One region of the Caballeronia sp. LZ016 genome, then DNA from elsewhere that is predicted to be linked to it. Evidence: predicted binding sites of a transcription regulator. Region 1 holds the regulator's gene; each other region holds the start of a gene.

Evidence for each region. The regulator FliA, encoded in region 1, starts transcription of late flagellar genes. The targets are predictions, from matches to a motif close to CTAAAGTTTNNNNNNNNNNNGCCGNTA.
Region 2: the regulator FliA is predicted to act here: its motif matches at 2,683-2,709, upstream of P9220_RS03210 (flagellin domain-containing protein).
Region 3: the regulator FliA is predicted to act here: its motif matches at 2,492-2,518, upstream of P9220_RS07985 (DUF4088 family protein).

The regions. Positions count from the first base shown of each region.
Region 1 is NZ_JARTVY010000001.1:926,027-931,167, forward strand. Features, by position in the region: gene P9220_RS04375 (thiamine pyrophosphate-binding protein) at 1-178, opposite strand, end outside; gene flhF (flagellar biosynthesis protein FlhF) at 429-2,141, shown strand; gene P9220_RS04385 (MinD/ParA family protein) at 2,134-3,051, shown strand; gene P9220_RS04390 (RNA polymerase sigma factor FliA) at 3,072-3,803, shown strand; gene P9220_RS04395 (DUF262 domain-containing protein) at 4,024-5,141, opposite strand, start outside.
Region 2 is NZ_JARTVY010000001.1:676,674-681,814, reverse strand. Features, by position in the region: gene P9220_RS03220 (flagellar protein FliT) at 1-136, opposite strand, end outside; gene fliD (flagellar filament capping protein FliD) at 159-1,610, opposite strand; gene P9220_RS03210 (flagellin domain-containing protein) at 1,760-2,584, opposite strand; gene P9220_RS03205 (HAD family hydrolase) at 2,811-5,141, opposite strand, start outside.
Region 3 is NZ_JARTVY010000001.1:1,686,782-1,691,922, forward strand. Features, by position in the region: gene P9220_RS07980 (ATP-dependent helicase) at 1-1,616, shown strand, start outside; gene P9220_RS07985 (DUF4088 family protein) at 1,629-2,393, opposite strand; gene P9220_RS07990 (AzlD domain-containing protein) at 2,556-2,879, opposite strand; gene P9220_RS07995 (AzlC family ABC transporter permease) at 2,876-3,547, opposite strand; gene P9220_RS08000 (hypothetical protein) at 3,731-4,039, opposite strand; gene P9220_RS08005 (CreA family protein) at 4,112-4,591, opposite strand; gene P9220_RS08010 (FCD domain-containing protein) at 4,870-5,141, opposite strand, start outside.

The DNA of each region.
Region 1 (5,141 bases):
CGTGGCGGCACACGATGGTCTGAATCTGGTCCGTTTCGTCGTGCAGCGAATCCAGCACGGCGAGGAAGCTCTCGCCGGGCACGCAGAACACGCGCTCGACGCCGTGATGCACGAGCGCATCGACGACGAGCCGCGCGCCGGTGGTTTGAGTGGAAGCGGGGGAAACATCGGACGCCATGCGTAAAAGTCTCCTGTCTGTTCTGGTTGGCGGATGCGCGCCCTCTAGCTTACGCCGTGGACGGCGCAGCAAGCCGATTCTTTACCCCCGATCCGTCCATCAGCCGAAATACCCCTTTTTCACACCCTTTATCCAGCGATAGGCGAAGCGGCTTCTTCGCAATAATGGCTTCACTGAAAAGCGGGCACGTCGAAACATCCGGCGACGCCCGCCTCGCAAAGATCGCAGTCATTCCTCATCGGGGGCAAGTTTGAACATTCGTAAATTCATTGGCGCGAACAGCCGCGACGCACTGCGACAGGTTCGCGAAGCGCTCGGCCCCGATGCAGTCGTGTTGTCGAACCGTACGCTGGACGATGGTTCCGTCGAGATCGTCAGTGTCGCGGATAGCGATATCGCGTCGATCTCGCCGGATGCGCAAGACCTGGCCGTGCCCGCGACGTTCGCGAGCGCCACGCCGCGCGCCGCGCTGGCGCAGGCAGCCGCCGCCAGGCAGGCCGCACCGAATCCGTATGCAAGCGGCGACGTGTTCTCGTCCGTTTTCGGCGCGAACACCGACGCGGACGATGAAGCAGCATCTTCCGCCGACGAAGCGTCCCGCACGATGGCCGATTCCAACCCGTGGCTGATCCAGCATGCGCGACGCATCGCCGAACAAGCGGCGACGCCGTCGAATCGTCCGTTGACGGCATCGTCGGCGATTGCGCGCGGCCTGGGCGTGCCGGTGCCGCCGAAAGCGCAAGGCGTCGACAAGACCGAGACGGCGAATCACGCGTTGCGCCAGCTGGCGCAGCCGAAGATCGACACCCCCGACTGGGCCCGCGAAGCCGCGCAGGTCGCCGCACGCCGCGCCGCGCAAAAGATCAACGCGAGCGCGCCGCAAGCGGAAGCATCGCCGGCATCGACCGAGGGTGCGTTCGATGGCTTGCCCGCGAACGCGGCGGCCGTCGTCACCGAGGCGATCCGCGCCCGCATGGAAGAGGTCGTCAACGAAACGGTGATGAACGAACTGTCGTCGATGCGCTCGATGATGGAAGAACACTTCTCCGGCCTGCTGTGGGGCGATCGCCAGCGCCGCACGCCGAGCAACGCCGTGCTGACCAAGCGCCTGTTCGCCGCCGGATTTTCCGCGCAGCTCGTACGCATGGTCATCGACAACATGCCGGAGATGGAAAGCGCCGAGCACGCGATGGAATGGGTGCAGCAGGTGCTCGAATCGAATCTGCCGGTGATGGCGAGCGAAGACGCGCTGATGGAACGTGGCGGCGTGTTCGCGCTGATGGGCCCGACGGGCGTCGGCAAGACGACGACCACCGCGAAGCTTGCCGCGCGCTGCGTGATGCGCTTCGGCGCAAGCAAGGTCGCGCTGCTGACCACGGACAGCTACCGGATCGGCGCGCACGAGCAACTGCGCATTTTCGGCAAGATTCTCGGCGTCTCGGTGCATGCGGTGAAGGACGCAGCCGACCTGCAACTGGCGCTGTCGGAGTTGCGCAACAAGCACATCGTGCTGATCGACACCATCGGCATGAGCCAGCGCGATCGCACCGTCTCCGACCAGATTTCGATGCTGTGCGGCGCGGGTCATCCGGTGCAGCGCCTGTTGCTGCTCAACGCGACGAGCCACGGCGACACGCTGAACGAAGTCGTGCAGGCGTACAAGAGCGCGGCCGATCAGCCGCCGCTCGCGGGCTGCATCCTGACCAAGCTCGATGAAGCGACGAACCTGGGCGGCGTGCTCGACACGGTTATCCGCTACAAGCTGCCGGTGCATTACGTATCGACCGGACAGAAGGTGCCGGAAAACCTGTACGTGGCGACCAAGCGTTTTCTGATCAAGAGCGCGTTCTGCATTCCGCGCGACGGTTCGCCGTTCGTGCCGCAGGACGAGGAAGTGCCGGCGCTGCTTTCCGCATTGTCCGCGCGTGCCGCGGCCGAACTCCATGAGGTCCGCTTTGGATAAGCTCGTGCTCGACCAGGCTGAAGGCCTGAGACGGTTGCTGACGCGTGCAGGCTCGCGCGTGGTGGCGGTCGCGGGCGGACCGGCGGGCATCGGCTGCACGTCGGCGGTGGTGAATCTCGGTGCGGCGCTCGCCGTGCATGGCAAGGATGTGCTCGTCATCGACGAGCGGCAGAACGGAACATCGGTGAGCCGCATGGCTGGGCTTTGCGGATCGCAGGCGATGAGCGCGGTGATGTCCGGCCGCCACGCGCTGCAGGACGTCGTCACGCGCTCGCCGCTCGGCTTTTCGCTGATCGCCGCGCCTCGCGAGGAGCGCGTGAGCCACGACGCCGCGCAATGCCGCGCGCTGCTCGACGGATCGGCGGACATCGTGCTGATCGATACGCAACTGGATCGGCATGGCGCGTTGTCGTCGCTCGCGGCGCAGGCGCATGACTTTCTGATCGTCACGCGTGCGGCTGCGCCGGCGATCACCGAGGCGTATGCGTGCATGAAGCGTCTGCACTACGCGCATGCGATCGGCCAGTTCCGTGTGCTGATCAATCACGTGCAGAACCCGGCCGATGCAGCGGTCGCGTTCGAGAACCTGTCGGGCGTCGCGAGCCGGTATCTGGCTGTGTCGCTCGTGCATGCGGGATATGTGTCCGAGGATGCGCGCATTACTCGGGCGAGGGAGCTGTCGCGTTCGGTGGTGGAGGCGTTTCCGGCAACGGCTGCGGCGCGCGACTATCGCCAGATTGCGGCGGAGCTTCTTCACTGGCCGATGCGTCCCGCGCTTCTTGCGGGCGATGCGGAAATTCGAAACGAAGTGCAGTTTTTGGTTGGCGAGTCTGACAAGGGCGGGCGGGAAGTGGCGCGAAGGGCGCCGATGTTTCCCGGCCATGCATTGAGCAGCACGGCGTCGATGTGATCAAGACAAAGGTGACCCAGATGTACAACGCCCAAGGCAAACTCTCGCAGTCCGACGTGTTGACGCGCTACGCGCCGCTCGTTCGCCGGCTGGGACTGCAGCTCGTCGCCAAGATGCCGGCGAGCGTGGATCTCGACGATCTGATCCAGGCCGGCATGATCGGCCTGATGGATGCGGCGAGCCGTTACAAGGAAGATCAGGGTGCGCAGTTCGAGACGTATGCGAGCCAGCGCATCCGCGGCGCGATGCTCGACGAGTTGCGCGCGAACGACTGGTTGCCGCGCAGCATGCGCAAGACATCGCGCGAGGTGGAATCGGCGGTGCACAAGGTCGAGCAGAGTCTCGGACGTTCGGCGAGCGAGGTGGAGATCGCCGAGCACATGAAGCTGCCGCTCGACGAATACCAATCGATGCTGCAGGACTTGCACGGCAGCCAGTTGATCTATTACGAAGACTTCGATCGTTCGGCGGATGACGAGCCGTTTCTGGACCGGTATTGCGTGGATCGGTCGGACCCGCTGTCGGCGCTGCTCGATGAGAGCTTGCGCGGGGCGCTGATCGAGGCGATCGATCGGTTGCCGGAGCGCGAGAAGCTCTTGATGAGTCTGTATTACGAGCGCGGGTTGAATCTGCGCGAGATCGGCGCGGTGATGGAAGTCAGCGAGTCGCGCGTTTGCCAGCTGCATAGCCAGGCGGTGGCGAGGCTGCGGGCGAAGTTGCGGGAGCAGGAGTGGACGGGGGTGGAGGCTTGAGGGGGTAGATCCCGCAGCGGCCATCAGCTTCTGCAACGCCTAAGAGATTGAACGTCTGAAGAGCCGCGCGCCTTCAGATTGTCGTGAAGCTAAGCGGATTCGATGCATCGGTTGCCGGTCCGCTTCTTCCGGTCTCCGAAGTGGCATAACCCAGACCTCCAGTCGCCACCGCTTCGCAGATTCGTTTCTTGGTTCACGCGTTCGGGATGAAGGCGCTGCGTCATAAGGCGGCTTCCTGCAAACGCTCAGGAGCCCAGACATGTTCGATCAATGCGACTACCAATTCGCGCCGGGTCCGCTGTTCCTCCTTCGTGAAAGTGTCGAAGGCCCTGAATGGCAGTTGATGTTCTGCAGCAAACTGCTGGAACTTCGGTTGGTGCTGGTAAGCGCTCGCGTCCAAGCTTGCCGCGTAGAAGTTCTGCTTGGCGTAGTGCGGGCGCTTGTCGGCGAATGACTTGTCTTGCAGACTACGGTTCACGTCGGCAGGCAGCAAAAGGAGGGAAGCCACGTGGTTCCGCCACTCTTGGAACTCCTGCTCGTCTGCGAAGTGCTCGGCCACAGCCTCATAGTCGTCGGCCCAAATGTGCTCGATGTCGAACGGATTCTTGACATCCCGCCTGACTAGTTTGTCGAAGGACTCGGTGCGGCCCGCGCCGGCCTCGGTCGCGGCCGTCAGGCGCGCCAACAGGTGAGCGATATAGCGACGGCTGAATTGATTAAGTCCTAGACCATCAATGCCCGTTCGGCCTCTGGCGACGCTGCCCTCAAACGTTACGTCGTCTTCTTCCAGCTTTTTAGTCAGCGCCTCTACCAACTCCGACAAAGGTTTGCGACGAATATCGCGGCATAGCAGCCACATGGCATACGACACACTTGAGTATCCGACGCGGATGTAGTTCACCACACGGCGCATCAGCCAGATGTCAAGGTAGGTGGCCGTCACGGCTAGCTTCCGACGCACGGTGTCGTCGTCGTCCGTTTCGATGAGCGGCGCCAGCAGCACCGTGCCCTGCCACGTGAAATCGTTGTGAGCGTTGTAGTAGATGGGCTCCAGACCGGGCGTGTAGTGTCGGCTGGCGGCGAGAACGCGCCGGTAGGCTCTAGCGAAGAACGGGAAGCTCTGGGCCATCAGATGCTGATTGGCTTGTGCCTTGCCCAGGCCGAGTTGCACGCTGTGATCGCGCACCCAGCGGTGAAAGACTGATCCGATGAGTTCCCAGTCCTTGTCCACGGCGCCTGCCTTGCGTTCGCGCGTGGAGTCGGCGTATTGCGCGCGTAGCCAAGCCTTGATGCAATTGGCGTCGCGCTCGGGCTCGTGGCTACCGCCCCACGAGATTA
Region 2 (5,141 bases), 250 kb from region 1:
CGTTCTGCAACTGCATGATGACCGGCGAGCGCAGTTCGGCCACGCGCGCGGCTTCGATCCAGTCGCCAGCGGCGGCCGCCGCGGCCATCGCGCGGGTCAGCGTCACTGCGTTCGTCAGCAATTCGTGTTGGCTCACATCCGTCTCCGTGCGTCGCGGGTTACTTGTTCGTCGCCAGCGCGCCCGCGCTGTTCGTGCCGCCGAAGAGCTGCGTCAGATACGCGGTGTTGTTCTGCATCGTCGCCATCAGCGTGTTGAGCGCCGTGAATTGCGCGTTGTATTGCGAGGTCAGGCTGTCGGCGTAGGTCTGCAGCTTGGCCGTCTGATCGGTCAGGCTCTTGAGGTCGGCGTTGAGCGCCGTCGTGCGCGTGTCGATGACGCCGCCCGTCTGCAGGAACGTCGTGATCTTCGAGCTGAGCTGCTTGCCGATGCCGTTCGTCTGGCTGAACAACTGCTGCACGCGCGTCGGGCTGTTCGAGAGCGCGGTCGAGAGCTTGGAGTCGTCGATCGACAGCGTGCCGTCGTCCTGAAGGTCGATGCCGATCGAAGCCAGGTTCGTGGTCGTCGACGTCGATCCGGAGCCGGACGTCACACCGCTCGTGACGATGTTCGCGAGCGTGCTTCTGATCGTCTGCAGCATCGAATCGCCGAGCAGTGCGCCGCCTTGCGAGCCGGCGGCTTTCGTCGAGTCGAAAGTGGACAGCGCCGCAGCCTGGCTCACGAAGGAGTTGTAGGAATCGACGAACGCCTTGATCGTGCTCTTTTCCGTGGTCGTGTCGGACGCCACGGTCAGCGTTTGCGTGCTGCCCGCCGCAGCCGACGCGAGATTGAGCGTCACGCCGCCGATGGCCGTCGTGAGTGTGTTCGTCGAGCTCGTGACCGCGGTGCCGTCGACCGTCAGCGACGCATCCTGCGCCTTCGACGTTTCCGTGAAATTGCTGCTGCCCGCGCTGTACGAAAGCGATGAATCGACGCCCGCGCCCGCAGTCACCGAGATCGTGTTCGCCGCGCCCGTGGTCTTCGAGGCGAGCACGAGGTGCTGGCCGTCCGTGCCGGTCACGATGGTCGCGCTGATGCCGGGGTTGTCGTTCGCCGAGTTGATCGACGATGCGATGCTCGCGAGCGTGTTGGTGCCGTCGAGCGTGACGTTCATCGAACTGGATCCGAGACTCAGCGTGAGCGTGCCGGCGCCGAAGGTGTCGGTGGCCGCGTGCGCCGTCGATGAAATCTTCTGCGCGCTCGCCACGTTGTTGACCTTGATCTCATACGAACCGGCGACCGCGCTCGTGCCGGCGGTGGCGGTCAGTCCGCTGCCGCTGGCCGTCGCCGTGTACGCTGCGAGCCCCGTGCCGTCGGACAGGCTGGAAAGGGACGATTGCAGCGAGGAGAGCGCGGACTTGATCTGCGACACGGCGGACAACAGCGTGTTGTCGCTCGCCGTCTTCTTCGCGATCTGCGTGGCCTGGCCCGTCGTCTTGGCGGTGACGATCGAGGAGACGAGCGTGGAGACGTCGAGCGAGGAATTGGTCGCGCCGCTGATGATGGACTGCGCGGCAGCGGCCAGCGTGGCGCTGATGTCGGTCGAACTCGTGGTCGAGGTGGTGGTGGTCATCGGATGCTCCGGACGGACTGCCTATATGTTGCGAGCTTTCGTGAGCGGCGCGGGGTACGTCTTTGCGCGCCGCTAACGAAAGCTGGGAGGCAAGCCTCCCAGTCGCGCACTGAACCCCGCCAGAACGCAGCGGGGTGAGTGAAGGTGCTTTAGCCGAGGAGCTTCAGCACTTGCTGCGGCATCGAGTTCGCTTGCGCCAGAACCGAGATACCGGCTTGCTGCAGCACTTGCGCCTTCGACAGGTTCGCGGTTTCTTGTGCGAAGTCTGCGTCGGTGATCGCCGATTGTGCCGAGCTCAGGTTGGTCGACTGCGATTGCAGGCTGGAGACAGCCGACGTGAAGCGGTTCTGCTCAGCGCCGAGCGTCGATTGCAGCGTGTTGACCGTGTCGAGCGCGGTGTCGACATAGCCGATCACGTTTTGCGCGCCGCTTGCCGTCGAGATGTCCACGCTCACCGAACCGAACAGGCCGGTCGAGCCCATCGAAACGCTGCCGAAGTCGACGCTCAGCGTCTGGTTCGCCACTGCGCCGATCTGGAACGACACCGACGAAACCGAACCCGACAGCATGGCCTGGCCGTTGAACGTGGTCTGGTTCGCGACGCGATCCAGTTCGCCGAGACGCTGGCTCACTTCCGTCTGGAGGTAGCCGCGCTGCGTGTCGGACAGCGAGCCGTCAGCAGCCTGAACGGCGAGCTGGCGGATACGTTGCAGGTTGTCCGTCGTGGAGCTGAGGCCGCCCGATGCCGTCTGGATCATCGAGATTGCGTTGTTTGCGTTCGACACGCCCTGGTTCAGCGCGTTGACGTACGACGTCATGTTCGTCGAAATCGCGAGACCTGCTGCATCGTCAGCCGCGCTGTTGATGCGCTTGCCCGACGAAAGGCGGTTGATTGCCGACGACAGGGCGCTTTGCGAACCAGCCAGGTTCTTTTGCGTAGCTTGCGACAGCGTGTTGGTATTGATGTTCAACATGGCTTGTTTTCCCTCTTTAAAGTATGGCGTCTTTAACGCCTACATCAGTTACGGCGTCGCGCTGTTTTGGAACTTACGCTGACCGCCTTACCTTAGGTTATCGGGCTGCCCGAAAAAAACTTTAGGGCTTATGCACCGGGTCTTTTCGATCGGCCGGGAAGGCTTGCGCGACAAGGCTTTTGGCCTTCTTGCGACGGCTTTCCCGACTGCGGTCGACGAATAAAAACTACAAAGCGTGAGCCATTTGCGTGGCGGCGGCTTTAGCAAGCGGACGGAAAATCAGCCGTACCACTTGCTGAGATTGTTCCTTTGCCGCCGGCAGATAAATAAGTCCGTTCGGTGAAACCTGATAAATGCCCGGTTCACGTTCTTCCATGCCGTCGAGAATGATCTCGGTGCCGGCTTCCAAAGCGCGCTGGCGATCGAATTCGGAACTCGAATCCAGATACTCGGCGGAGAATGTCGTCGCCGATTCGAGCTGCATCCAGCTCAGCTCGCGGCCGATCATCAACGCGGTGTCGAATTGCGAACGCGGCAGGACGACCGAATAGAAGCCGTCGTAAGTCGCGCGCGCCGAGACGCTCTGCGTCGCGCTTTCGTTGCCGCGCACGAACAGCGCGGGGACATCGATGCGCCGGTACGAGGTATCGTCGACCGTGAAGTCGAGGCGGTGACGGCGAATCGACATCAGGAAGATCGCCTGGTCGATGCCCGCGTAACGCATCTCCGACGGATACCCGGTCCGGAAGCCCTTGCCGATGCTGCGCATATAGAACGGGCCGCGCTGGCGCAGGCCCTTGATGCCCGCGTCGACGTTGGCTACATCGAACGCGATATCGGTGCCGACGTTCAGCTCGAAGAGCGATCTCGCGCTGCGCTCGATTTCCTCGTGCTCGGGCAGATAGACGAGCCGCGCCAGTTCGATAGCCGCGACCACGCGCAGCCGTTCGGGCGTGAGCGCCGGCAAATGAATGGCGGGCGTCGCCTCGACATCGCGAATGAACTGCAGACACGCTTGCTGGATCGCGTGCGTCGTTTCGAGCTGCATGCTGCCTTTCTTGACGTCGGCGAGAATCGGCGTGCCGTCCTGTTCGTAGGCGATCACGCTGCCGCAACTGATCGCGCACATCTGCTCGAAATCGCCAATATGCGCGATAAGCGTTTCAACGACGTTCTCCTCGGTCCAGCTTGCATCGATCAGCGCACGGCGGTCGAGATGGGATCCCGGCGAATCGAGCGAGGCGAAGTATCGGCCGATGACATCCACGTCGTAATGGCGCTTGAAGACATCGCGGATGGCGTGCTGAATCGTCCCGTAATAGCCGAGGTCCGCGAGCACCAGCGTGTCACCGCGTTCCAGGCCGACGGTGCGCTGCAGGTGGCGGAAAAGCCGTGCGCGCAGCGCGTTGGACTGGCTCACGATGGTCTTTTGCGTCGCGCGCTCGGCAAGCAGCCTGCGGAACTCGTGCGCCGGGTCCTTCGCCTTCATTGCGCGTGCGAGCACTTTCTTCTTGAGCTCGGGCGGCATCAGCATCTGATCGCAGATGACATAGAGCGGATGCGATGCCGCGTGCTTGCCTGCGTAGCGCTGGATGCTCTCGCCGCTATCGAACGAGACGGCCACGGCGGTGAAGCGGCTCAGATAGACCGGATCGCTCATGGCTTCGTTCGACATGACCTCGCACGCAAGCCGCAGCAAATGGCCGTCGCGCATGAGGAATGCGAACTTGTGCGGCTTGCCGGTCGCGTTCAGCGTGCGGCGCTCGTCGAGGATGAAGCGCGCGAAGCTGTAGACGATCGGGCCCAGCGCCCAGTAGCCGACGCGCTCGTTCGGGTCCTGCCTGCGCGTGAGTTGCTGCGCCTTCAGGCCGTGATAGAGGCTCGGGGCCGCCTGCGTCGAGCGGATGGCCGGAAACAGCAGGCGCGCTGCGATGAGGCGCTGACGCTCGGCCTTCGACGTATCTTCGTCGCGTTGTAAGAGATGCACGCAGCCGATGCCGAGCGACATCGGCGCGGCATAGTCGGCGACCGGGTTGTCGCCCGTATGCAGGATGTCCGCGGCGCTCACGCCCAGCTTCGCCATGATCTTCGGCCACAGCCCGTTCGACTTGCCGAAGCCGAATTCGGAAGAGCAGAAGACGTGGTCGAGCAGCGTTTCGAGTTCAGGCGCGGTCGCGAACAGGATGCGGCGCAGTTGCGCCTCGCTATAGTAAGTATCGCTGACGATCGCGACGGCAAGACCGCGCGCCTTCGCTTCGCGCATCAGCGCGAGCACCGGCTCGAAAGCGAAGCCGATTTCGATCTCCTTCTGAACTTCGCGCTCGGCCAGTTCGCGAACGGTGGACTCGTCCGCGTGCGGCGCGCACACCGCATAGATTTCTTCGAGCGATGCTTCGAACGTGCCGTTCCTGAACGAGCGGTTCGTGCGCGCAGTGGCTTCGGCCTGCGTGCGCACACGAGCGCCGATGCGATGCGCGACGAACAGCGGGTCTTCGGCGAGCGCGTAGTACACATCGATCGGCTCGGCCACGCCGCGCCAGAAGATGGTGTCGAAACA
Region 3 (5,141 bases), 760 kb from region 1:
CGAAGTCCACGTGCTTCGCCATTTATTCGCGCGTGATCAACACGGGCGCGTCCTTGAGCCATGTGCTCGACAAGTCGTATCCGTGGTGCCGCGAGTGGGAAGCCGATCTCAAGCGCCTGTTCGCCGCCTATGTCAGCGCCAAGCAATCGCAAAGCGTCCTCGATTACGACGACCTGCTGCTCTACTGGTCGCATCTCGCGGCTGAGCCGGCCATCGCCGCCGATCTGTCGAGCCGTTTCGATCATGTGCTCGTCGACGAGTATCAGGACACCAATCGCCTGCAGGCGACCATCCTTCTCGCGATGAAACCCGACGGGCGCGGCCTCACCGTCGTCGGCGACGATGCGCAGTCCATCTATTCGTTTCGCGGCGCGACCGTGCGCAACATCCTGGATTTTCCGCAGCACTTCGATCCGCCCGCCGCGACCGTGACGCTCGATCGGAACTACCGCTCGACGCAGCCGATTCTCGAAGCGTCGAACGCGGTCATCGGCCTCGCCGCCGAGCGCTACACGAAGGACTTATGGACCGACAAGGCATCGGCGCAGAAGCCGCGTGTCGTCTCCGTCGCCGATGAGGCCGATCAGGCGCGCTATGTCGTCGAGAAAGTGCTGGAGGCGCGCGAGGGCGGCATGAAGCTCAAATCGCAGGCCGTGCTGTTTCGCGCGGCCCATCACAGCGCGGCGCTCGAGATCGAGCTGACGCGAAAGAACATTCCGTTCGTGAAGTTCGGCGGACTGAAGTTCCTCGATTCGGTCCATGTGAAAGACGTGCTCGCCGTGCTGCGCTGGGCGGAGAATCCACGCGACCGCGTCGCGGGGTTCCGGGTCGCGCAACTGCTACCGGGCGTCGGGCCGGCTATCGCCGGACGCCTGCTCGATGGCGTCGTGCAGAACGAGCGCCCCGCCGATGCGATCGCGGCGTTCAGCGCGCCGGCACGCGCGAGCGAAGACTGGCCGCGCTTCGTCGGGCTGATGGCGAAGCTGTGCGGGCGCGAATCCGGCTGGCCCGCCGAGTTCGAAATGATCCGCCGATGGTACGAGCCGCATCTCGAGCGCAATCACGAGGACGCGGCCATCCGCATCGGCGACGTCATGCAGATGGAGAGCATCGCGTCGACGTATCCGACGCGCGAGCGCTTTCTCACCGAACTGACGCTCGATCCGCCGGACGCGACGAGCGATGAATCGGGCGTGCCGCTCATCGACGAAGACTACCTGATCCTCTCGACCATCCATTCCGCGAAGGGGCAGGAGTGGCGCAACGTGTTCGTGCTGAACGGCGTGGACGGCTGCATTCCGTCCGATCTCGGCACCGGCAGCGAAGAAGAAGTCGACGAAGAGCGCCGCCTGCTGTATGTCGCGATGACGCGGGCGAAGGAAGACCTGCACGTCATCACGCCGCAGCGCTTCTACGTCCACAATCAGACGAATCTCGGCGACCGGCACGTGTGGGCGCAGCGCACGCGCTTCATTCCGCCGCATCTGCTGCCGCATTTCGAGGCCGCCGCGTGGCCGCCGGTTCCCGTGGCCGCCGCCCCGACGGCAGCGGGACTCGCCGCCGCCGCGAAGGCGAAGATCGATATCGCCGCGCGGCTCAAGGGAATGTGGGAGTAGCGGCCGGATGCGTTAGCGGGAGGCCCGCGTCGCGCCTGCCGCTCGCGGCGCGTGTCCGAAGATGCTGCGCAGCCACGCGGCAAACCGCGTGAAGCCGTCGTAGGGCTCTTCGACGAACAGTTCCGGCCGCAGCGAGCGCAGATATTCGAGCAACTGCTGCGCTTCCTGTTTCTGCACCGAACCGTAGAAGATGTTGAGCCGCAGCAGCGCGCGCAGTTCGCCGAGCTTCTCGCGCGCCGTCGAGCCGACGTTCGTTTCCACCGCGACCTTCGCGTCGTACACACGCTGACGCAGCGAATCGGCGAGCCGCCAGGCGGGTGTCTGCATCTTTTCCTCGACCTCGCGGATATCGACTGCCGCCGACTTGATCTGCGAGGCGAGCACGTCTACCTGCGACGCATCGCCGTTCGCCTCGGTGACGATCGCGGCGGCCCATTCGCGCGAAGCCTTCAACAGATCCTCGGCGCTCCAGTCGGAACGGATCGCGAATGCGAAGCCGTGTTCCGCCGCCTGACGAATGAGGATTTCGACGACATCGGGGAACTCCTTGTCGAGCGCGCGCTTGGCCCATGCGTACTGGCCGTGCGTGAGCATGCGCTGCACGGCCTGCTCGGTGAGCGGCGTGGGATTGTCGAGCAGCTTCGCACGCAGGAAGTCCTCGAACGACGGCGTGATGAACTGAGGGTCGAGCTTGAGCGAGAGACGCAGGAACGCCTCGAAATCGCGTTGCAGCGAAGCGATCGTTTCGTCGCGCAACGAAAGGGTGATTTGGCGCATGTCGGTTTCCGGTTCCGCGCGTGGGGCGGCCGGTGGCCCCCCTGGCAGGAGATGCTGTCGGCCTGCCGCCAGGCAGAGCGGAGGCCATTCGAACCTGATATCGGCGCGGGAGCCGGAAACTTGAGGGCGTTTGTAAGGCGCGTCGTACCCGATGCAAATGGCCTAGCGCAGCACGACCAATTGCCAGAAGAAAAACACCGCGAGCGATACGGCGATCGTCAGCAGCGCGCGCCTCGTCAACGCGCACACGACGACCGCGACCGCCGCGGCCACGAGCTGCGGATTGCGCCACGAGAGTTCCGCGCCGTTGCCGTGCGGCGAGACGGTCATCGGCACGATGATCGCGGTCAGCACCGTCACCGGGACGAAGCCGAGCGCGGTCCGCACGACGGGCGGGAAGGCGAGCCGCTCGCCGAGCACGAACACGGCCGCACGGATCAGATAGGTGACGAGCGCCATGCCGAGAATGAGCAAAACGTAGTTCATCGCGCGCGCTCCTTTTTCAGACGCGGTTTCGCATCGATCATCGTGAGCACCATGCCGACGGCGACGCCCACGAGCACGGCCGCGAGCAGCCCGAGCTTGTAGGGCCAGTCCTGCCACGCGAACGACAGCACCCCGGACGCCAGCGCCGCCGTGACGAAGCGCGCCGCGACGAGTTGCGGCACGATGATCGCGATGAACGTCGCGACCATCGCGAAGTCGAGGCCGAGTGACTTGAGGCCCGGAAACGCCGCGCCGAAAAAGAGGCCGATGAGCGTCCACGCCTGCCAGTTCAGGTACATCGCGACGCCGGAGCCGAGGAAGTAGTGCGGCCCGATTTCGCCCGCCGCGCGCTTCTGATAATGGGCATAGGCGACGGCGAACACTTCGTCGGTCATGAGGCCGGCGAGCGCCCAGCGCCAGCGCGCGGGCAGATGGGCGACGTACGGCGCGAGCGTCGCCGAATACAGGATGTGCCGCAGATTGACGACGAAAGTGGTGGCCCAGATGACGGCGAAGCTGGCGTTCCCCGCGATCATCCCGACTGCGATGAACTGCGCCGATCCCGCGAACACCGCGAGCGACATGAGCTGGCCGTGCCACAGCGCGAGCGGACTCGCCGTGACGAGGGTGCCGAAGATGACGCCGAACGGCGCGGCGCCGATCATCATCGGAATGGTGTCGCGCGCGCCGGCGGCGAATTCGGTGAGCGCGCTGGGGGATGATGCGGTCAAGATGGTCCTCCTACGGCGTGTGACGTGTTGCCAGGTTGCGGAGGATATCCGGTCGTGACGCGGCGGGATAGTCTGTCCGTGCGGCGCGTGATGCGGTGCGCCTGCTTCACGGGCCGTCCGCTAGCTCGCAGCGTTTGGCGGCTCGGGCCGCTGCTCCCAGTCGATCGGCTCGTTCAAAGTCAGATGCAAGCGCGTTCGCAGTTCCGGGTGGACGTGAGCCTGAACAAGAAGCGCCATTCCGCCAATCTGTCGGGCGTGTTCGTCGGTCACAGGCGCCGAACGGTTGTCCGGCGCATCCGTGGGGACATCAAAGACGAAACCCGCTCGCTCGATCGCCGACTGGACGTCGTCCCGCCGCACGTTGCACAGCTGAAGTTGTTGCGTGTCCTCGTCGTAGAAAACGATGGTGGCACGTAGACGTTTGGACATAGTCAGTTCATTGCACGGACGAGTCATAGCCGATCCAGTCAGCCTACAGCTTCGCCGGCTCGCGTGCCGTACTCACTTCACCGGAATCGCCGTTCCCTGCGGCACCGGCACGGCGGTCACGCTGTTCTTCGCGCTGCCGCTCGCGATGCGGTCGCTGTAGGTCAGATAGACGAGCGTATTGCGCTTCGCATCGACGATCCGCACCACGTGCAGCGTCTTGAAGATGAAGGACATGCGATCCGTGAACACATCGCTCTTCTGTTTGAGCGGCTCCTTGAACGCGACCGGCCCGACCTGACGGCACGCGATCGACGCCTCAGTCGGGTCTTCCGCGATGCCGAGCGTGCCCTTCACGCCGCCCGTGCGCGCACGCGACACATAGCAGGTGACGCCGCCGACGAGCGGATCGTCGTAGGCCTCGACGCTCACGCGGTCCGAGCCGGTGATGCGGAAGTTCGTGTTGACGCTCGCGATTTCCTCCGCGTGCGCGGCAGTCGCGCCAAGCAGGAATACGAGCGATGCGGTCGATATCAGACGGGCGGCGCGGTTCATCACAATCCTTCGGAAAAAAAGAAAAGGGCGCCGTATTGTAGCGACGCCCTTCGTTGCTTCTGCTGCAGTCTGTTGCGGCCGGTTCAATGGAAGATCAGATACAGAATCACGAGCACGATAACCGGCACGCCGAGCAGCCATCCGAGCAGGTAAGGCATGTTGTCCTCCTTGCGCATGTTGTTGACGACGATTTCAGTATCGCGGGTTCGCGTAGCGCGCGTTAGCCGTGTGCGTCCGAAATGCGTGTAGGCGAAGTCCTATCGAATCTTACGAGCGCGTTACGAATTGGTCATGTCATCGTGGGAAAGGCGGCTGCGCGCCTTCTTCGCCGGGCGGTCGCGATAGAGCGCACGCACGTAGTCCAGATGCGCGCCCGCGCAGTCCCGTGCGCGCGCCGGATCGCGGGCGACGATCGCGTCGAGCATCGCGCGATGCTGGGCGAGCAGGTTGGCTTCGACTTCGTCGTCGTAATCGACGAGACGGTGCGACGTGAGCATCGATTCGCGCATGAGTTCGTTGAGCCCGTGCATCACATGCGCGAGCGCGACGT